One region of the Rhizobium azibense genome, then DNA from elsewhere that is predicted to be linked to it. Evidence: riboswitches for the same ligand, from Rfam matches in the RefSeq annotation. Region 1 holds a riboswitch; the other holds the start of a gene.

Evidence for each region. Region 1 has a riboswitch for S-adenosylmethionine ahead of metA (homoserine O-acetyltransferase MetA). Riboswitches for the same ligand answer to the same signal wherever they lie in the genome.
Region 2: linked by a shared signal. The riboswitch ahead of EV130_RS10805 (O-succinylhomoserine sulfhydrylase) and the one ahead of metA (homoserine O-acetyltransferase MetA) in region 1 are both predicted to bind S-adenosylmethionine.

Annotation. Positions count from the first base shown of each region.
Region 1 covers NZ_SMBJ01000007.1:232,294-235,704, reverse strand. The annotation lists gene EV130_RS19160 (aldose epimerase family protein) at 1-522, opposite strand, end outside; gene metA (homoserine O-acetyltransferase MetA) at 644-1,567, opposite strand; SAM riboswitch at 1,631-1,708, opposite strand; gene EV130_RS19150 (ABC transporter ATP-binding protein/permease) at 1,863-3,411, shown strand, end outside.
Region 2 covers NZ_SMBJ01000004.1:87,748-91,158, reverse strand. The annotation lists gene EV130_RS10815 (Hsp33 family molecular chaperone) at 1-323, shown strand, start outside; gene apaG (Co2+/Mg2+ efflux protein ApaG) at 324-716, opposite strand; gene EV130_RS10805 (O-succinylhomoserine sulfhydrylase) at 938-2,122, opposite strand; SAM riboswitch at 2,169-2,247, opposite strand; gene EV130_RS10800 (2'-deoxycytidine 5'-triphosphate deaminase) at 2,321-3,411, shown strand, end outside.

The DNA.
Region 1 (3,411 bases):
GCAGACATTGGCGAGCGTCGGCCGGTCGGTGGTCGTCTCGTAGACCACAGAAAACTCGCCATTGCCATGCACACGGTAGGTTGCCTGGACCGTGCAGTTGCCTGGATAGCCTGCGCGACCGTCCGGATCGACGATCTTCAAGACGACATAATCAACATCGTGTTCGACAATCGTCCAGTTGCGCTTGGCGATATTGTCGCTGCCGCCATGCAGATGCGAAACGCCCTTTTCATTGAGCTCGAGCTGATGGGCCCTGCCGTCGAGGGTAAACTTGCCGCCGCCGATGCGGTTGGCACAGCGGCCGGGCGTTGCACCAAAATAGGAGGAATGTGACGGATAGCTGGCAAAGTCGTCGAAGCCGAGCATGAGAGGCGCATCATGGCCGTCGAGCCGGAGATCCTGGATGACTGCCCCCCAAGACATGATCCTGGCTGTAAGGCCGCCGCCCCTGATTTCGACACGATGGACGGTTTCGCCATCCTTCGTCGTTCCGAAAACTTCCCGTTCAAGCTTTTCCGACATAGTTCGCAATCCCAAATCTGTATTGGTTTCAGGTCCGCGAACCTGCCTCCATTTGCCGAGGACCGCAACCATCAACACTAAAAGAAAACACCGCCGCAACAAGGTCAGCGGCGGGTGCAGTTCACTTTCTTGTACCGATCTCGTCGAGATTATAGGGCGTCGTCTGGTAGATTTCATTGATCCAATTGCCGAAGAGCAGATGCGCATGGCTGCGCCAGCGGTTCTGCGGCGCAAGCGACGGATCGTTATGCGGGAAATAGTTATGCGGCATCTTGATCGGCACGCCGGCATTCACGTCACGGAAATATTCGTCGGAAAGCGATGTTGAATCGTATTCAACATGATTGAACATGTAGAGCCGCTTGCCTTTTTCCTCATGCACGAGGCACACGCCCATCTCATCGGATTCCATGAGGACTTCGAGGGTTTCGGATCTGTCGATATCGGCGCGCCGGACCTCGGTCCAGCGCGATACGGGCACTTCGAAATTGTCGGAAAAGCCATTGAGGTAGACGGATGAAGGCTTGAGGTTCTTGTGCCGATAGACACCGAAGGCCTTTTCCTTCAGCTCGTATTTCGGAACCTTATGGAAATGGTAGATTGCCGCCATTGCGCCCCAGCAGACATTCATGCTCGAGTGAACGTTCGTCTCGGTCCAATCGAAGATCTTCTTCATCTCCGTCCAGTAGGTCACGTCCTCGTAAGGCAGGGTTTCGATCGGCGCGCCAGTGATGATGAAGCCGTCGAACTTGCGATGCCTTACCTCCTCCCAGGTCTGGTAGAAGGCGAGCAGGTGGTCTTCGGATGTGTTCTTGGCCCGATGGTTTCCAATGCGGACCAGCGAGAGCTCCACCTGAAGCGGCGAAGCGCCCACAAGGCGCGCCATCTGCAACTCCGTCTTGACCTTGTTCGGCATGAGATTGAGAAGCCCGATCTGCAAAGGGCGGATATCCTGACGGATCGCCGCCGTTTCGGTCATCACCCGCACGCCCTCATGAACGAGGGTCTCGAAAGCGGGCAGAGTATCGGGGATCTTGATGGGCATTGCGGTCACTCAGTCACAACAAAAGGTACCGGCAAATAAAAAACCGGCGGCGAGAGAATCGCTACCGGTCCGCACGCGGCCCTTTAGCGACTTATTTAACGTGGCTGCAAGCCGGCCGGCCAAATCACCACGGAAAACATTAAATAGCGCCGGAGCCCACGCGAATCAATCGCAATTCTGAAGGGCCGCGTTGAACCAAGGTAACTCACGCGTTAATGACTGGTAAAATCTGTTGATGGACAGGGCGGGTCACCATGTTAAGCAAGGATCATCATTGTCCGCATGGAAGGGCATAATGGCAGACGACGTCGAAGGCAGGCCGAGCATTCAAGGGCAGGATAGAGTAGGTTTCGAACTCAGCCTCGGATACCGCCTGAAACTGATGTTCGCGGCATTCTGGGATTCCAAAGTCCGCGGAAGGATTCTGCTTCTCGCCTCGATTCTGCTCGCCGTAATTCTGGCGACGGCCTATGGCCAGGTCATCTTGAACCGCTGGAACGCGCCGTTCTACGATTCCCTGCAGCGCCGCGACGTTGGCGAATTCTTCCATCAGCTCCAGGTCTTCGCGCTGATTGCCGGTTCGCTATTGCTCATGAACGTCGGCCAGGCGTGGCTCAACCAGATGACCGCGCTTTATATGCGCGAAGGGCTGACCCGTGACCTCGTGGATCATTGGCTGAAGCGCAAGCGTGCGCTGCGTCTCGCCTCAACCGGCCTGATCGGCGTAAACCCGGATCAGCGGCTGCATGAAGACGCCCGCAATCTTGCAGAAAGCACGACCGGCCTGACGCTCGGCCTCATCCAGTCGACGATCCTGCTCGTCAGTTTCATCGGCGTTCTCTGGGAGCTTTCGAGCGGTTTCGTCTTCCATTTTCGCACCTACGCCTTTGCCATTCCGGGCTATATGGTCTGGGCCGCGATCTTCTATGCGGCATCCGCCTCGATCCTCAGCCAGATCGTCGGCCGAAAGCTGGTGATATTGAATGCCGACCGCTTCTCCAAGGAAGCGGAGCTTCGCTTTTCGCTCATGCATGCCAACGAGAACATGCCGGCGATTACCGTGGCCCGCGGCGAGGAAAACGAACGTCGGCGGATCAATGAGGATATCACTTCGGTACTTGCCATCCTGAAGCGCCTGACCATGGCCAACACCAACCTCACCTGGGTTTCTGCCGGCTACGGCTGGCTGGTCATCGTCGTCCCGATCATCGTCGCGGCTCCCGCCTATTTTTCGGGGAGCCTGACCTTCGGCGAGTTGATGATGTCCGTCGGCGCCTTCAACCAGGTCAATACCGCCCTGCGCTGGTATGTTGCTAATTTCGCCGCGATCGCCGAGTGGCGCGCGACGCTGATGCGCGTGACGGATTTCCGCCATGCCTTGCACGGCATGGACGAGCCCATCAATCCGAAGAATGCGATCGCCTACGAGGATAACGCGGATACGCTAACCCTGAAGAATCTCATGATCGCCGCCAAGCTCGGCGAAGAGATCGATCTGTGCGGCGGCTTTGCCGTCCGCGAGACGGATGTCACGATCAGGGCCGGCGAGAAGGTCATGATCAACGGCGATCACAATGTGAACCGCAAGCTGCTGTTCCAGGCGCTTGCCGGCCTCTGGCCCTGCGGCAGCGGCAAGATAGGGTTGCCGCCCACCGACGGGATGCTTTTCGTTCCAGAGGTGGCCTATGTGCCCGGTGGCACGTTGCGCGAAGCGCTGTCCTTTCCCGAACCGGTGGACACCTACAAGAGCGAGGACGTCGAAGCAGCGCTCAAGAAAGCCGGCCTTGGCCACCTCATTGCGCGTCTCGATAGACGGGCCCGCTGGGACAAGATACTTGACTCCG
Region 2 (3,411 bases), on a different contig from region 1:
TGGCACACAAGGAAGACGACGCCTGGACCGAAGCGCGAACGTTGGTCGACACCATCGATGCGGACGAACTGACGGATCCGCAGGTCGGCATCGAACGCCTGCTCTTCCGTCTCTTCCACGAGCGTGGCGTGCGTGTTTTCAGTACCCGGGCAGTATTCGACCGCTGCAGCTGCTCGCGTGAGAAGATCAAAAATGTGCTGAAGGGCTTTTCGGACGACGAGATCGACGCCAGCCAGGAGAATGGCGAGATTGCCGTTACCTGCGAATTCTGTTCCACGACCTACCGGTTTGAGGTCGTGGAAGTCGCATCGGCTGCTGAATGATCAATTCAGCACCCTGAGCAGCCCGGGAGAGTCCAGCGAGAAGGCGGGTATTTCGACATCGAAAAGCTCGCCGTCCTCCGTTTCCATCTGGTAGTGCCCGAACATGAGGCCAGAAGGCGTATCGAGCGGACATCCGGAGGAGTATTCGTAGGTGTCGCCAGGTTCCAGCCGGGGCTGCTCGCCGACGACGCCAGGACCGGTCACCTCGTCCACCAGGCCGTTCTGATCGGTGATGTTCCAGTAGCGATTGATGAGCCGCACCGTCAGGTCCGAATTATTGCTGATCACGATCCGATAGCCCCAGACATAGCGATCATCATCCGGATCGGATTGCTCCTCCAGATAAAATGGCTCGACGACAACTTCGATATCTCGTGTGAGGGCGCGGTACATGCCTTACACCATAGCCAGGATATGTTACCCGTATCTTATACAGCGCTCGATCCGTCAAGAAACGGCACACGCATCATCCTTCAAACCGCGATGATTGCACGTCGTTTCGAGCATTAATCCTAATTTTCGAAGTTAATTCCCGTATTAATGCGGAACTCCTGCGACATTTCTTAGGTGGAGCATGTGGCCGGACCGGCAAGGTCCGGCCGTCGCTATTGCAGTCAGGACTTAACGTTTGAAAGAGCCTGAGCGAAATCATCGATCAGGTCCTCGACATCTTCGATGCCGAGCGAAAGGCGAACGGTGCCGGGGGAAATGCCGAGTTCGGCGCGGGCGTCATCGCTCAGGTTCTTGTGCGTCGTGGTGGCCGGATGCGTGATCAGGCTCTTTGAATCGCCGAGATTGTTCGAGATTTTGATGATATCGAGCGCATTCTGCAGCGCGAAGGCTGCTTCCTTCCCGCCCTTCAGCTCGAAGGCGACGAGCGTCGATCCGCCGGACATCTGCCTGGCGATGATATCGGCTTGCGGATGATCCTTGCGGCCCGGATAGATCACCTTGGCCACCTGCTTCTGTTCGGCAAGGAAGTCCGCGATCCTGGCGGCACTAGCCGTTTGCTGCTTGACGCGAAGCGGTAGGGTTTCGATGCCTTTCAGAAGCGTCCAGGCATTGAACGGCGACATGGCCGGACCGGTATGGCGGAAATAGTCGTGCAGGTTTTCGTCGATCCATTCCTTGTCTGAAAGGACGACGCCGCCGAGGCAGCGGCCCTGGCCGTCGATATGCTTGGTCGCGGAATAGACGACGATATGGGCGCCAAGTTCCAGGGGCTTCTGGAAGAGCGGCGTTGCGAAGACGTTGTCGACGACTACCTTGGCGCCGATCTGGTCGGCGAGCCTGGCGACGCCTGCGATGTCGACTACTTCCAGCGTCGGATTCGTCGGGCTTTCAAGGAAGAAGACCTTTGTGGCCGGGCGGATTGCTTTCTCCCAGTTTTCGAGATAGCGGCCGTCGATGAGCGTACATTCGATGCCGTATTTGGGTGCAAGCGTTTCGACCACCCACCGGCAGGAGCCGAAGAGCGCGCGGGCGGCAACGATATGGTCGCCAGCCTTCAACTGGCAGAGAATCGCCGCGGTGACGGCAGCCATGCCGGAAGCGGTGGCGCGGGCGTCTTCGGCGCCTTCAAGAGCGCACATGCGCTTTTCGAACATATCGTTGGTAGGGCTTCCGTATCGGGCATAGATAAAGCCGTCTGTCTCACCCTTGAAGCGCGCTTCCGCAGCTTCAGAAGTCTCATAGACGAAACCTTGCGTCAGGAAGATCGCTTCCGAAGTCTCGCCATATTGCGAGCGCAACGTCCCTTCGTGAACGAGTTGGGTTGCCGGGCGCCAAGTCTTGCTCATGCCATCACCACCTTCAAACAACAAAAAAACCGGCCGCAAATGCAGACCGGTTTCATACCCGGTCTTTTTAGCCACTTCTTTAACGTGGCTGCAAGCCGACCGGCCAAATCACCACGGGATAAAGCTGCAATACTGCTGTTAGCTTCTTGCGTCAATTCCTTGAGTTTGGTTTTGTCTGGGGCAAATTATGGATGGAGCATGATGGCTCGCGAAACTGGAATCTTGGCCGATCGCGCAATTGCGGCGCTGTTTGAATTGGGCCGCCTCACGAGTGAGCGGGAACTGGACCGCGATCAGATTCAGCCGGCAAGCCTGGACCTGCGCCTGGGCGCCAGGGCGTTCCGCGTCCGGGCAAGTTTCATGCCGGGCCCCTCGCATCTCGTTGCCGACAAGCTCGACCGGCTGAGCCTGCACGTCATCGACCTTTCCGAAGGTGCCGTGCTCGAAACGGGCTGCGTCTATATTGTGCCCCTCATGGAGCGGCTCGATCTTCCCGCTGAAATGTCCGCCTCGGCCAACCCCAAGAGCTCGACCGGCCGCCTCGACATCTTCACCCGTGTCATTACCGACTACGCGCAGGAATTTGACAAGATTCCTGCCGGTTATTCTGGCCCGCTCTACCTGGAAATCAGCCCGCGCACGTTCCCGGTCGTCGTGCGCCGCGGCTCGCGCCTCTCGCAGATCCGCTTCCGCGTCGGGCATTCAATTCTGGGCGAGCCGGAACTGCAGGCGCTGCATGATGCAGAAACGCTGGTTGCAAGCTCCAAGCCGAACGTTTCCGGCGGCGGCATTGCGCTGTCGATCGATCTGGCGGGCGACAAGGATGGCCTGATCGGCTACCGCGGCAAGCATCACACGGCCGTCGTCGATGTCGATAAGAAGGCTGAGCACGATATCTTCGATTTCTGGGAGCCGCTTTACAGCCGCGGCCGCAACGAACTGATCCTCGATCCGGATGAGTTCTATATCCTCGTTTCGCGTGAAGCCGTACATGTTCCGCCGCACTACGCAGCCGAGATGACACCCTTTGATCCGCTCGTCGGCGAGTTCCGCGTGCATTACGCCGGCTTCTTCGATCCAGGTTTCGGCCACGCGCCTGCCGGCGGCATGGGCAGTCGCGCCGTTCTCGAAGTCCGCAGCCATGAAGTGCCCTTCATTCTGGAAGACGGCCAGATCGTCGGCCGCCTGGTTTACGAGCACATGCTGGAGAAGCCCGAAAGCCTCTATGGCTCCGGTCTTGGATCGAACTACCAGGCCCAGGGACTGAAACTGTCGAAGCACTTCCGCAT